DNA from 2 places in the Rhizobium sp. TBD182 genome. Region 1 is predicted to be linked to the other one. Evidence: predicted binding sites of a transcription regulator. Region 1 holds the regulator's gene; the other holds the start of a gene.
What was found. The regulator LexA, encoded in region 1, represses DNA repair genes until DNA is damaged. The targets are predictions, from matches to a motif close to TGTTCNNNNTGTGTTCNG.

Region 1 (7,281 bases):
AGGCTGTCGAGGTGAAGCCGGGGTCGTAGGTGAAGGAGCCCGTGTGCTTGTACAGCGTGGCGATATCGACGACGCTTGGTCCAATCGTGCCTTCCCTGACCGGGAGTTCGACCTGTTTTTCGCCAAGTGTCACTGTAGCGCTTTTTTCCGTCATACTGATCCTCCGAAAACATGCGGGTGGGGGCGTTGAGATACGCCCCGCGGTTAAGCGTCTACCGATTAGCTATATGATCCTTGCGCGGATGCCAAGCTATCCAAAGGTCAAATTGTGCATTGCGGCAAACGCAATCGCGTTGCTTCAGGCTTTCCCGGCAGCAGCAATTCAATCTCGGTCAACGCATCGTTAAAGTAAAGGATTGCAATCCCCAGCGCTGGTCTGCAAACCTGTTTTTGGTGCGGCAAGGGGCGGTGGGGATTGCTCGGTCAAGGGGAAAAACAGCATTTCGAATATGCTAAAACGATGCAGGGAGACTTGCCCGGCACGCGGGAAATTCTGTTTCCTCTCCGCCGAAGCAGTGATGCGGCAACACATGACACTCCCGCCATTATTCCCGAGATTAACCGCAACACTACCTTGGTCGAAAAAATCGCCACGTACCTGGCCGAGGAGCGCGCATTCGGCCACGATTTTCTTTTCATTCCCGTTTCCATCGGCTGCGGCGCGGTACTCTGGTTTTCTCTAGATGCCACGCCTTCCCCGGTCATTTTGATTGCCACATTTCTTTTTGTCGCCGTTCTGGCTCTCTTTGTGAGATACAAGGCTGGCATTGCGGCGGCGGTTTGCGGCCCCTTCGCTTTTCTATTGCTCGGCATGCTTCTGGCAGATTTCGAAACCCGACGAGCAGGGACCGTGGTGCTGGATACCCCCGTCACCACCACCATCACCGGCACCGTGGCGCGCCGGGAGGTCGATGCACGCGGCTACTGGCGATATGTCATCGATCTGACCGCAACATCCGACCCGACATTGTCGCGTCCGCCGCAGAGGATATCGGTGCTTTCGCGTGGCGGAGGCGAGCCGATCGCACTCGGCGCCACCCTTCGCGGCAAGGTCCGCCTCTCGCCGCCATCCGGCCCGGCCTTACCGGGACTGAACGACTTCGCCTTCACGTCCTATTTCAGAGGCATAGGCGCGACCGGTTTCTTTTATAAATCACCGGATGCGCTTGTATCACCCGTTGGTGACGCAAGGGCTGACAAGGGTTGGTTGGAATGGGCCGATATGCGGCTTTACGGCCTTCGCAGCGCAATTGCCGAACGCATCCGCACCACCATCGGCGGTGATGCCGGAGCCTTCGCCGCCTCCATCATCACCGATGAGAGACAGGCTATATCGGCGGAGACGATGGAGGCGTTGCGGCTCTCCGGCCTTGCCCATATCGTTGCCATATCCGGGCTCAACATGGCACTGGCCTCCGGCATATTCTTTGTTGGCCTGAGACTGGCTTTCAGCTTGTTCCCCGCCTTTGCGCAGCGCTGGCCGGTCAAGAAGATCGCGGCTTTCGCGGCACTGCTGATGACGCTTGCCTATTATCTGATTTCCGGTTTTGCCGTTTCCGCCGAGCGTGCCTGGCTGATGATGTCTGTGATGCTGATTGCTGTCCTTTTCGATCAACCATCACTCAGCCTCAGAAACGTTGCCATTTCCGCCCTGATCATTCTGGCTTTCTCGCCCTCGGAAATCATGGGTCCGAGTTTTCAGATGTCATTTGCCGCCACCATAGCGCTTGTTTCGGCCTATGCCTTCTGGAGCCGTTGGCGTACGGATCGCGAGCGGCTGTTCATCGGGCGCAAGCCCGCATGGCTGAAGGTGGCGGAAATGATGGGCGCGGTCATTGGCGGCGTTATCACGACGTCGCTGATCGGGGGCCTTTCTACGGCGATCTATTCGGTCGAACATTTTCACCGTGTCACCACCTATGGACTGTTCGCCAATCTGGCTGCAATGCCGCTCATGTCGCTGATCGTCATGCCATTCGCTCTTATCGCCATGCTGCTGATGCCCTTCGGGCTCGACGCGCCGTTCCTGAAGATCATGGGTTATGGCATGGCACTCGTCATCGAGGTTGCAAACGAGGTGGCCTCCTGGGGCGGCAGCGCAGCGACGGGGCGTCCGCATGGCTGGTTTATCGGTTTGGCTTCGGTGGGTTTCCTGCTGCTGACATTGCTGCGCAGCCGGCTTGCGCTTCTTGGCATCCCGTTTCTGCTCTTGGCCTTCGGCGTGTCGGCAGTTACGGCCTATCGTGATCTGCCAGATCTATTGATTCACGAGGACGGCGAATTGGTGGCACTCGTGGAGGATGGCAAGGTCTCAACCACAAAAGCCCGTCCGCAGAGCTTCGTTTACGGCCAGTGGCAAAGGGCGCTGCTGCTGCCGGAAAAAATCGTGCCGCCGGGTTTTATAAATGGCGAGAGCACGGCAAATACTGCTGGTTCTGACTCGAGATCGAAACTGTCGCCCGAAGACATGGCTGTGGTGGTACGCGAGATGACGGCGGCGCTCAAAGACGCCAAAGCTGGCGTCTTCACCTGCAGGAAAGACATATGGTGCGTAGCGAGCGCCGCGAGCGGAGAATGGATCGTCGTTCTGGAAGATGGCCGCTTCGCCGGAAAAGCCTGCGATATTGCCGATATCGTCGTTGTTTCCCGCAGAACCTCTTTTTCGCAGTGCCGCTCGGGTGCACTCCTGCTCAGCCGTGACATCTTGCGGCGTCTCGGTTCTGTGGAAATAGATTTTGCTGACAAGAGGGAGGAGGGTGTGGCGAGCGGGCTGCGCGCCGCAATCGCCGGAACGGACAGGCCCTGGAGCCAGCACCGTTATTACGACTGGAAAAGCGGACGTTTCGACCGTGATCTGCCGCAGCCCATCATCCGGCTGCTGGCGGCGTCGCAATGACTGCCGCCAGCATGGATCATCGGGCCTTGGCGCGCAAATCTTCAGTCAATTCGCCGATCCCGCCAACTTCCTCTTCATGACCAGCGTCGCGCCAGCTCTCCTTCAAACCGGCCTCGTACCATTCTTGCATGGCAGGCAGGGCGAGCAGCCGGTCGCAATAGGCTTTCGCTGCTGGCGAAAGATCCGCGCTGCCATAGGTCTGGAAACGGAATGCAACCGGGCAGAAAAAAGCATCGACCGCCGTGAACTTTTGACCGGCAAGATATGGCCCGCCGAATTTTGTGAGACCCTCGCTCCACAACGCATCGATCCGCTTTACATCGGCCTTAAGCCCGGCATCGCCGCTCCTGGGTTTGACCCGAATGCCCACCGACATGGGATAGAGATTGCGAAGCGAGGAAAAGCCGGCATGCATCTCACTTGCGGCCGAACGCGACCAGGCCCTCGCATGCTTGTCGCTTGCCCAGACACCCTGGTGTCTTTCGGCAAGATATTCGACGATCGAAAGCGTTTCCCAAACCGTCATACCCTCGTCGACCAGGCAGGGCACCTTGCCCGTCGGCGAAAAGGAGGAGAAGGATACGCCTTCGCCGAACGGAATGAGCTTTTCATCAAAGGCGATACCGAGCGTGCGCATCAATACCCACGGCCGCAGCGACCATGAAGAATAGTTCTTGTTGGCTATATAAAGATCGTACATGGCGTATCTCCCGGATATGACGCGTATTTCTACACCTGCCAAGCGTTCACGGAATATCGAAAATTATCCATGGCTCCCATAAACGCCGTTGATGAATGGTGATGTGGGGCCGCTGAGAGCGCGCCTTCGATAAGTCACCCTTTGGTGACGACTAAAACTGACTGCGCAACACGACAGAACAACGTCGCTAAAAAACAGCGGATGGGATCGCTTCGACAATTACAGCGAGCAGCCCATTCGCCACCACGCCTGTAGCGAAACCGAAGCATCTTTATGGAGCAGGAACTCAGTTTAGAAAGGGCAACGCGCATAGGCTGGATGGCGCATATCCTCGTGCACCCGCAAAAGCCCGCCACGTTTGGAAAAAGCCAAACCCAATATAGGCGCCATCTTCACGATGACGCCTATTATAACGTGAATACGTTCGGTTCGATAAGATCAATGGTAGCGGCGGATCAGCCCCACCAGCTTGCCCTGAATTTTAACCCGGTCGGGCCCGAAGATACGGGTCTCATAGGCTGGGTTTGCCGCCTCGAGCGCAATGGAGGCACCCTTGCGGCGGAAGCGCTTCAGCGTGGCTTCCTCGTCATCCACCAGAGCCACAACGATATCCCCGGGATTGGCGGTGTTGCCGTTGCGGATGATGACTGTGTCGCCGTCGAAAATGCCGGCCTCGATCATCGAATCACCCTTGACCTCAAGAGCGTAATGTTCGCCCGTGCCAAGCATGTCTACTGGCACGGCCACATCATGGGTGTTGTTCTGGATGGCGGAAATCGGTACGCCCGCAGCGATGCGGCCCATGACCGGCACGGTGACAGCGCCGCCCAGATCATTGGCCGGCGTCTTGGGGGCAGGGGCCGGTTCCGGCGTTTTGGGCTTGCCAAGGCTGCCTTCGATAACGCTTGGCGAAAAGCCGCGCTGCGGCCTTGCACCCGGCGTATAAGCCTCGGGCAGCTTGATGACTTCCAGCGCCCGAGCTCTATTCGGTAGCCGACGAATGAATCCTCGCTCTTCGAGAGCGGTTATCAGGCGGTGGATGCCGGATTTCGAAGCAAGATCGAGTGCGTCCTTCATTTCATCGAAGGAGGGCGGCACGCCGGACTCTTTCATTCGTTCATGAATGAAGAGAAGCAATTCCTGCTGTTTGCGCGTGAGCATGAGGAAAACACCCTTTAGAATCGTAGTGGAAGTCGCGAAACAAATACAGAACGAACACTATATGTTCCATATGTGTTCTGCAATCCCCTAAAATTTCGTGAAGGTGCCATCTGTTGCTGTGATGATTTGCCTCATAGCACGCAATTGTGCTTTTGTGCGGTCGAAACCGTCCCGGCATGCTCCGGGCGGAAGGCCAGCAGGATACATTTTCATGACGAAACCCTATAGCGTTGACCATCTCGTTTTGCCCGTGGAAGTCATAGGCGTCGCCGTGAAGCGCCTCGTCAGTCTTGGCTTTACGGTTGCGCCGGAGGCTCTGCATCCTTTCGGCACCCAAAATGCCTGCGTATTTTTCGCCGATGGCACCTATCTGGAGCCGCTCGCAATTACTGATCCGGCTAAATATAATGCGTCAATAGAGAGGGGTGATGTTTTCACTGGCAGGGATGTGGCCTTCCGGCAACGGGACGGGCAGGAGGGTTTTTCGGCTCTTGTCGCCAGGACTGAAGACGCCTTGGTTGACCATGAGCGGTTTCGGGCAGCCGGCCTTTCGGCGGGCGATGTTTTCGAGTTTTCGCGGCCTGTTCGGATGCCGGATGGCTCGCAAGGCGAGGCGGCGTTCCGGCTTGCTTTTGCTGCAAGCGGGGCGGCCGCGGATTTCTTTTTGTTCAGTTGTCAACGGGTTCAAGCCCTTCCGGGCGATCGCACCATGCTGGAGCGCCACGCCAATGGTGTCACCGGCCTCAGTGAAATCGTCCTGTTTACCGGCGGCGATATGAAGGTGGCGGGCCTGATCGAGACGGTGTTTGGCTGTGAAGGCAAATGGTCTCCGGGCGGTGATATGGTTTTCGCGACCGGCAATGCCAGCATCAGATTGACCGGAAAACCGGCTTTCAGCGGGCAGGCCCTGAATGCTCAGGATGGCAACGAAGGCGGATTGCGCGGCGCGGGCATTGTCTTTTCGTCACACGATCTTGCCGTGACAGAGGCGGTGCTTGCTGCTAATGGCGTGTCCTGCGCAAAAGCGGACGGCCGTCTGGTGGTGCCCGCAGCACCCGGTCAGGGTGTTGCCTTCGCCTTCGAGGAAAAATGATGAGCGTTACGAACAATCTTAAAGTCACCGCCGGCGATGGCGCCAGCAAGGTTTCCTTCTCGAATACCGAGCGGTTTTCGCTGATTGCCGGCCCCTGCCAGATGGAAAGCCGCGAACATGCCTTCATGATCGCTGGCGTCCTGAAGGAGCTTTGCGACAAGCTGGGAATAGGGCTTGTCTACAAGTCCTCTTTCGACAAGGCGAACCGCACTTCGCTTTCCGGAAAACGCGGCATCGGCCTGGATAACGCGATGCAGGTTTTTGCCGATCTCAAAAAGGAATTCGGTTTTCCTGTTCTGACCGACATCCACACGGAAGAGCAATGCGCCATCGTTTCCGAGGTGGTGGACGTGCTGCAGATTCCGGCGTTCCTCAGCCGCCAGACCGATCTTCTCGTTGCTGCCGCCAAAACCGGCCGCGTCATCAACGTCAAGAAAGGCCAGTTTCTGGCGCCCTGGGACATGAAGAACGTGCTCGCCAAGCTCAATGAGAGCGGCAATCCGAATGTGATGTTGTGCGAGCGCGGCGCGTCCTTCGGTTACAACACGCTGGTTTCCGACATGCGCTCTTTGCCGATCATGGCAGCGCTCGGCGCACCTGTCGTGTTCGATGCCACCCATTCGGTGCAGCAACCGGGCGGGCAGGGCGGCTCCACAGGTGGCCAGCGCGAATTCGTCGAGACGTTGGCGCGTGCGGCCGTTGCGGTTGGCGTGGCCGGCCTCTTCATCGAGACGCATGAGGATCCGGACAATGCGCCGTCAGACGGCCCTAACATGGTCCACTTGAAGGACATGCCGAAACTGCTCGAAAAGCTTCTGGCTTTCGACGCGATTACGAAAGCCTGATCGGCTGACCGTGACGGCGGGCACTTTTGTGCCAATCGATTTTAATGGCGGGCGGGCCGTTTCCGCTGCCCACCGTCATTGTAATTTCTTCGCCATCGTCTAAGACAGGCGACGGAAAATATCTGTTCCATTCCCAAGGGAGAGACCATGACTGCCATTACCGATATCATCGCGCGCGAAATTCTCGACAGCCGCGGCAATCCGACCGTTGAAGTCGACGTTTATCTCGAAGACGGCTCCATGGGCCGTGCCGCCGTTCCCTCCGGCGCCTCCACCGGCGCGCATGAGGCGGTTGAGCTGCGCGATGGCGGCAAGCGTTATCTCGGCAAGGGCGTGGAAAAGGCGGTCGAAGCCGTCAATACGGAAATCTTCGACGCGATTGGCGGTTTCGACGCTGAAAACCAGATCCAGATCGACCAGATGATGATCGCGCTCGACGGCACGCCGAACAAGTCGCGCATCGGCGCCAACGCCATCCTCGGCGTGTCGCTCGCCGTTGCGAAGGCTGCCGCTGAAGCCTCCGGCCTGCCGCTTTACCGTTATGTCGGCGGCCCGAACGCGCATCTGCTGCCGGTTCCGATGATGA
Region 2 (7,281 bases), 640 kb from region 1:
CGAAAACATCGATGCGCGCTATTCGCGGATGTATTTCGCAGTCGCCATCAACGCGCTTCCAAACAAGAACGTCGCCATCGATACCTCCTTCCATCGCGGCGGCCTGCTGTTCCAGACCCACGACCCGCGCGTAGCGCTCAAAAACGTGCTTATGCTCGGCGCCCGCTCGGACGAGATGCGCAAGATCATCAAGGCAATATAAAAGCCACGATAGCGCTTTCCATAAGGCCCTGAAATACGCTATTGACGCCCTGAAAGGCAGCATCATGGCGCGTCATATCGATATCGAAAACGAGCGGGAAACCGCCTTGCAGGCGGCCGTCGAGGAGCTTTCCCGCGGCCAGCCAATCGCCCTGCCCACGGAAACCGTCTACGGCCTTGCTGCGGACGCAACCGATCCGGCGGCCATTGCCCGCATTTACGAAACGAAAGGCAGGCCGCAGTTTAATCCGCTGATCTGCCATATGGCCGATATCGCCATGGCCGAACGTTATGCGGTTTTCGATCCCGTGTCGCGACGCCTCGCAGAAACCTTCTGGCCGGGCCCGTTGACGCTGGTTCTGCCGCTGAAACCGGCAAGCGGCATTCACTCACTCGCAACGGCCGGGCTCGATACCGTCGGCATTCGCGTTCCGCAGGGTTTCGCCGGTGATCTGATCCGCCGGTTCGACAAACCTCTTGCTGCGCCCAGCGCAAATAGTTCCGGCAAGATCAGCCCCACCAGTGCGGCCCATGTCGAGGCCGATCTCGGTAACAGGATCAACCTCATTCTTGATGGCGGTGCTGCCTCCGTCGGTGTCGAATCCACCATCGTCAAAGTGGAAGACGACGGGCGGGTGCGGCTGCTTCGTCCCGGCGGCATCGTCACCGAGGAGATCGAGCGCATCACCGGCACCCAGCTCGAACGGCCGGAAAAGGCATCAGCCGCCATCGAGGCACCCGGAATGCTGGCCTCGCATTATGCGCCCGGTGCAGCTGTTCGCCTCGACGCGACATCCGTTTCTTCCGACGAGGCACTGATCCAGTTCGGCGGCATCGCGGTTGAGGGACAAGAGACGGCCCGTACCGTTCTCGACCTCAGCCCTTCCGGCGACCTTGCCGAGGCGGCCGCCAATCTGTTCGATTATCTCAAAGCAGCCGATGCGAGCGGTGCCGCGACAATCGCGGTCACAACCATTCCCGCCCACGGTCTTGGAGAGGCGATCAATGACCGCCTTTCCCGCGCTGCCGCGCCGCGAGGCTGACGGTATTTCACCATTTCGCCCACCGTTTCAAATGACAGCGAGACGCCAATGACAATCGCAGCCCCCTCCTCCGACATCCTCGACCGCTTCACTGCCATTGTCGGCGAAAAAAACGCGGTGCGCGACGCTGTGGAAATGGCGCCGCGTCTTGTGGAAAATCGCGGGCTTTACCATGGTGCGTCACCGCTGCTGCTCAAGCCCGGCACTGTCGAGGAGGTTGCAGCCATCCTGAAGCTCGCCAGCGAAAGCGGCACGCCCATCGTGCCGCAGACCGGCAATACCGGCCTTGTGGGTGGCCAGACGCCGCGTGCTGACGGAACCGACATCATCCTCTCGCTCGAGCGCATGAACCGTATCCGCGACATCGATCCGGTCGCCAACACCATCGTTGCGGATGCCGGCTGCATTCTCGACGACATTCACAAGGCCGCATCGACCGTGGAGCGGATGTTCCCGCTGTCGCTCGGCTCGCAGGGCTCGTGCCGCATCGGCGGTAATCTGGCCACCAATGCCGGCGGCACGGCAGTTCTCGCTTATGGCAATATGCGCCAGCTTTGCCTGGGGCTTGAAGTGGTGCTGCCGACAGGTGAAATCTGGGACGGGCTTCGCCGGCTGAAAAAGGACAATACGGGTTACGATCTGCGCGATCTCTTCATCGGTTCGGAAGGCACGCTCGGCGTTATCACCGGTGCGGTGCTGAAGCTTTTCCCCGTGCCGCTCGGCCATCAGGTGGGTTTTGCCGGTCTTCGATCCACTGAGGACGCGTTGAAGCTGTTCGAAATGGCCTCGAACCTCTGCGGCACAGCGCTGACCGGTTTCGAGCTGATGCCGCGCATCGGCGTGGAATTCACCGCCAAACATATTCCCGGCGTGCGCGATCCGCTACAAACGCCGCATGACTGGTACGCGCTCATCGATATCTCCACCTCCGCATCGGCTGAGACGGCTGAAACAATGATGCAATCGCTGTTGGAGCGCGGTTTTTCCGCTGGGCTGGTCGAGGATGCGGTGATCGCTTCATCGGAAGCGCAGCGTCAGGCGCTCTGGCATATGCGCGAAAGCATGTCGGATGCGCAAAAGCCTGAAGGCGGCTCTATCAAACACGACGTTTCCGTTCCGGTGTCGAAGATACCGGAATTCATGGCAACGGCGGAAAAGGCCGTTCTTGCCGCCATTCCCGGCGCCCGCGTCTGCGCCTTCGGCCATCTGGGCGATGGCAACATCCACTACAATATTTCCCAGCCGGTTGGTGCGGACAAAGCTGAATTCATCGGTCGCTGGCGGGATATGAACGAGATCGTGCACGGCATCGTACTGTCGCTCGGCGGCTCAATTTCGGCAGAACATGGCATCGGCCAGTTGAAGCGCGACGAGCTGGCCACGATCAGGCCTGGCATTGAAATGGACCTGATGCGACGCATCAAACACGCCTTTGACCCCGCCGGCATTATGAACCCCGGCAAGGTGATCACCGCCCGCTAGGGACAGCAGCTTCATCATCGTTGCATGTTAGTTGGAAGTTCTCGCCGTCCAGGCGGGAACCAGTTCCGCATTCAGGCGGCGCGGCTTTTGCGCGTGCACGAGCTGTGTCAGGCCCATGCCGGATTTTGCGATCGCCACCGCATGTTTCTTCGGCATCAGGTAGCCGCATTCCAAGGGAGGACGGCGGCGCACTATCCGGCTGAAAAAGGGCCGCTTGTGATACCGGGACGGCGAGAAACGCGCGGGCTCGGCACAGACAGCCACATATTCGAGAATCTCTTCGATCCAGCCGCTCTGCGGACGCGCACCCGGTTCGACCAGCAGGATCCAATGCCCGCGCGCCGAGCGCATGACATCCTCAATATCCCACTGCGCATAAAAACGGCAGCCAGCGGCATCGGCGACGCGCGACGATCCATCGCGCGAACCGTGATCGAGGATCACAACGTCGCTTACCAGCCCTTCCACGGCCCCGGTTACAAGCGCAGACAGCGTATGCGCCAGTTCCGGTTCCTGATCCCGGCATTCCATTATGACTGTCAACATATGCATAGCTCTAACGCATCGCACAATAAATTGCCACTGCGCTGGATGTCAGAAAATCCGCGACCGTTCAGGCTTAACTCTAACCCACCTTCAGGTGGGATTGATACAAACAAGACCCCGGCCGCGGGTCTGCCAGCTATCGATTTTGCATTTTTTGTTCTTGTAATGTTCTCGTTTCTGCGGTAGGAATTTAATCATTCGAAGAGGCAATGAAACGCCGGTTCGAGTGGAAACGGTTTAAGGGCGTTGGCTTGCCTTGAGAGGCGTGCGGCACCCTGGGAGCATCCAGATGAGAGACCATACGCTTTCGGGGCAGGCTGCTTTCCAGCCGAGCCATACGCCTGACATTGCCAATGCGTTGGCCGATGCGTCGGGCCTGCGCATCGAGATCGACCGTCGTCGCGGGCGTGGTGCCGGACTTAACCCGGGCGGGCGCTTCGAGGCCCTGCAGCGGGAGGTTTTCGACGATGGCTGGCAGACCCTCGAGGAGCTGCCGGAGTTCCGCACCGAAGTGCAGGTGGAAAAGCCGCGCAGCATCATCAGCCGCAACGAATCGCCTGACATCCCTTTCGACCGTTCCATCAATCCCTATCGCGGCTGCGAACATGGCTGCATCTACTGTTTCGCCCGTCCGACGCACAGCTATATGGGGCTTTCTGCGGGGCTGGATTTCGAGGCGAAGCTTTTCGCCAAGCCGGATGCGGCAAAGCTGCTCGAAAGGGAGCTGGCGAAGCCCGGCTACAAGCCTCGCGTCATTGCCATCGGCACCAATACCGACCCCTATCAGCCGATCGAGCGCGAATGGCGCATCATGCGGCAGATACTGGAAGTGCTGGCAAAGGCCGACCATCCCGTCGCCATCGTCACCAAATCGGCCCTGATCAAGCGGGATATCGATATTCTGGCGCCCATGGCCAAGAAAGGTCTCGTCAAGGTTGGTATTTCCGTGACGACGCTGGACCGCAAGCTGGCACGCAGCATGGAACCGCGCGCCGCCACGCCCGAAAAGCGGCTGGAAGCGGTCAAGGCGCTGACGGATGCCGGCATTCCCGTGGCGGTGATGATGGCACCTGTCATTCCCGCACTCAACGATCATGAGATCGAACGCATTCTCGAAGCCGGCAAGGCCGCTGGCGCAACGGAGGCCTCCTATGTGCTGCTGCGCCTGCCGCTGGAGGTCAGCCCCCTCTTCCGCGACTGGCTGCTGCGCAACTATCCGGACCGCTACCGGCATGTCATGTCGCTGGTGCGCTCCATGCGCGACGGCAAGGATTACGATGCGGAATTCGGAAAACGCATGAAGGGTGCTGGTCCCTATGCATGGCAGATCGGCAGGCGTTTCGAAATGGCGACGAAACGGCTTGGCCTCATCCGCCGTGGCATTCACCTGCGCGACGACATCTTCGTGCCGCCGGGAGGTGCCGGCGTGCAATTGTCGCTGCTTTGAAAATATGAGGCCCGCTTGGCCGATCGAAGGCGCATTACGATGCGCGCAACGATACCCAGCGGTGCAGACACATAAGGAGTGGTGGCCCTTTCCTGTTGAAGGAGCCATGCTCTTGACGAAATGCCCGGCGGGTTTTCCCTGGCCCGTCGGACATCACCCCCGGAACCCGCCGCCTCGCGTGCGATCGTTTTTCCTCCGCCGCCCCGTTGGAGGATCAAAGGTCATGACGACCTAAGGGGCACGGTTGGCCACGCCCCTTGACCCGGCTGGCCGCGCCCGTCATCGCCCGCTTCCGGGGGCTTGCAGGAGATCGGGTGTGTGTGCAAGTTTCTGCCGCATGAAACGCCGCACCACACCCGATTCTCCTGCCCTCTTTGATCTCGCCGATACGGGCCCCGATTTCTCCTTCGAACTTGAAGCGAGGAAGAAGGGGCTTTGGCCCGTGGCCGGCACGGATGAGGCAGGCCGGGGGCCTCTCGCGGGACCAGTGGTTGCGGCAGCTGTCATTCTCGATCCCGACAACATTCCTGGTGGTCTTGACGATTCCAAGAAACTGACCAAGCTGAAACGGGAAAGCCTGTTTCTGCAAATCATGGAAACATCGATCGTTTCCGTCGCCTCCTCTGGCCCAGGCCTTATCGACACCATGAATATCCTGCGCGCCAGCCTCGACGCGATGCGTCGCGCCGTACTCGGCCTCGAGATCTCCCCGGCCCTCGTGCTGGCAGATGGCCGCGACAAGCCGCCGGGCATCACCTGCGAGTCAAAGGCCGTCATCAAGGGCGATTCCCGCTCCCTCTCAATCGCCGCCGCTTCGATCATCGCCAAGGTGACCCGTGACCGGATGATGGAACGGGCCGGTGTAGTGCACAGCTCCTATGGTTTCGAAGGCCATGCCGGCTACGGCACACCAGCCCACCTGCGCGCCATAGAAAGCCATGGGCCCTGCCCGCTGCACCGGATGAGTTTCAGGCCGCTGAAGCAGGACTGATCGAAAACCACGATCCTGAAGCGGAGAATGCGGTCTCGCCCGGGATTTCAGCGCCCTGCCATGAGGTGACGATCTCCGTCTCCACTGGTAGAATTCTATCTCAATGCGTGGACTTGACGGGCTTTGGGAGAAGAGATTTGGATTTCATGAAACTGTTGAAGTCGCTCGAAGAACTTCTCTACGAGCTGGTTTCATGGCTCCTCTTCTATCCGCTGACAATGTGGCGATCGGTCGTCGCACCGCTCAGCATGATGCGCTACGCCGATAGCGAACTCGCGGATCGGCTCGAGGACCAGTATGACGACACACTGAGTCCACCCCTCTTCCTCCTGATCACTCTGCTATTTTCGCAGGGGCTCTCCGCCTCCCTTCCGACCATTTACGATCCCACATTGGCCGCCCGGGAGCTTGGTTCGGGTTCGAACCTGCTCATAGCGCGTGGCGTTATATTCGGGATTTATCCGCTGTGTATGGCCGTCACGCTTCTGCGGTGGAAACGGGTGAGGATCACCCGAAACTCCCTGCGTCCGCCGTTCTTCAGCCAATGTTACGTGGCTGCGCCGTTTACATTTGTCCTGGTCCTGGGCTTCGATTTTGCATCCATGCCTCTGGAACATGGCCTTACGTTCGGGCTCGCCATTATCGCGCTCGCCACGATCTGGTATGCGCAGGCACAGATACGATGGCTGATGCAGGATCTCGGCTTGGGCATCGCGAAAGCAGGCCTGGCTTTCAGTGGCGCATTTCTGGTTGCCACCGCGGCAGCTTTTGTACTGGCGGTGCTGATAGCGCTCGAGGCCAAGACAATCTATCCCGCGATCACTTAACAAGCCTCGACAAATTGGCCGCCGTGAATTGCCGGCCAGCATCCAGTCCTCAAAGCCGATGCTTTTTCTCCAAAGGTCGACAGACATCGATAGACACGCTGCAAGCAGGCACCACAGCGTGCACCCACGAGCCTGCCAACACAGCCCCCGGCTGAGGCATAAAACAAAAAACCCCTCGCGGCGGGTGCCGGAGGGGTTTTGAATAGTCCGAGATGAACTTAGTTCAGCTTCGACTTCACTTCGCCAATGGTGTTGGCGAAAAGTTTGGCCTTTGCGGCAGCGGTGGTCTTTTCGGCAATGAGCTTCTCGGAAGCTGCAATGGCGATGTCCACGGCGGCGGCACGAACGGCGCCGATGGCGTCTTCTTCGGCCTGCTTGATCTTCTGTTCCGACAGGGCCGTACGGCGGACGACGAATTCTTCCGTCTTTTGCTTGGCTTCGGCGGTCAGGGCGGCCGCTTCGCGTTCGGCAGCGGCAACGATGCCAGCTGCTTCAGCTTCGGCTTCCTTGCGCTTGCGCTGATATTCGGCCAGCAGGTGCTGTGCCTCTTCGCGCAGACGCTTGGCTTCGGCCAGTTCGTCCTGAATGTTCTGTGCGCGCTCGTCCAGAGACTTGGAGAGCATGCCCGGAACCTTGAGATAGGCGATCAGGACGAAGAAAAGGACAAGACCGACAAGAGCGAAAAATGATGCATCAAACGCCATATCAGGCTCCCTTCACAGTCGAAGCGGCTGCAATGGCGGC

Region 2: a site for LexA is predicted at 3,428-3,445, ahead of T18_RS05820 (PA0069 family radical SAM protein). Genes of this name have one in related genera too.

What each region holds. Positions count from the first base shown of each region.
Region 1 is NZ_BDLN01000001.1:497,416-504,696, reverse strand. Features, by position in the region: gene gltA (citrate synthase) at 1-154, opposite strand, end outside; gene T18_RS02590 (ComEC/Rec2 family competence protein) at 461-2,896, shown strand; gene T18_RS02585 (glutathione S-transferase family protein) at 2,913-3,596, opposite strand; gene lexA (transcriptional repressor LexA) at 4,035-4,757, opposite strand; gene T18_RS02575 (VOC family protein) at 4,969-5,850, shown strand; gene kdsA (3-deoxy-8-phosphooctulonate synthase) at 5,850-6,695, shown strand; gene eno (phosphopyruvate hydratase) at 6,843-7,281, shown strand, end outside.
Region 2 is NZ_BDLN01000001.1:1,142,126-1,149,406, forward strand. Features, by position in the region: gene T18_RS05800 (DUF6656 family protein) at 1-202, shown strand, start outside; gene T18_RS05805 (L-threonylcarbamoyladenylate synthase) at 267-1,244, shown strand; gene T18_RS05810 (FAD-binding oxidoreductase) at 1,293-2,726, shown strand; gene T18_RS05815 (hypothetical protein) at 2,754-3,272, opposite strand; gene T18_RS05820 (PA0069 family radical SAM protein) at 3,562-4,719, shown strand; gene T18_RS05825 (ribonuclease HII) at 5,057-5,710, shown strand; gene T18_RS05830 (hypothetical protein) at 5,848-6,537, shown strand; gene T18_RS05835 (F0F1 ATP synthase subunit B) at 6,756-7,241, opposite strand; gene T18_RS05840 (F0F1 ATP synthase subunit B) at 7,243-7,281, opposite strand, start outside.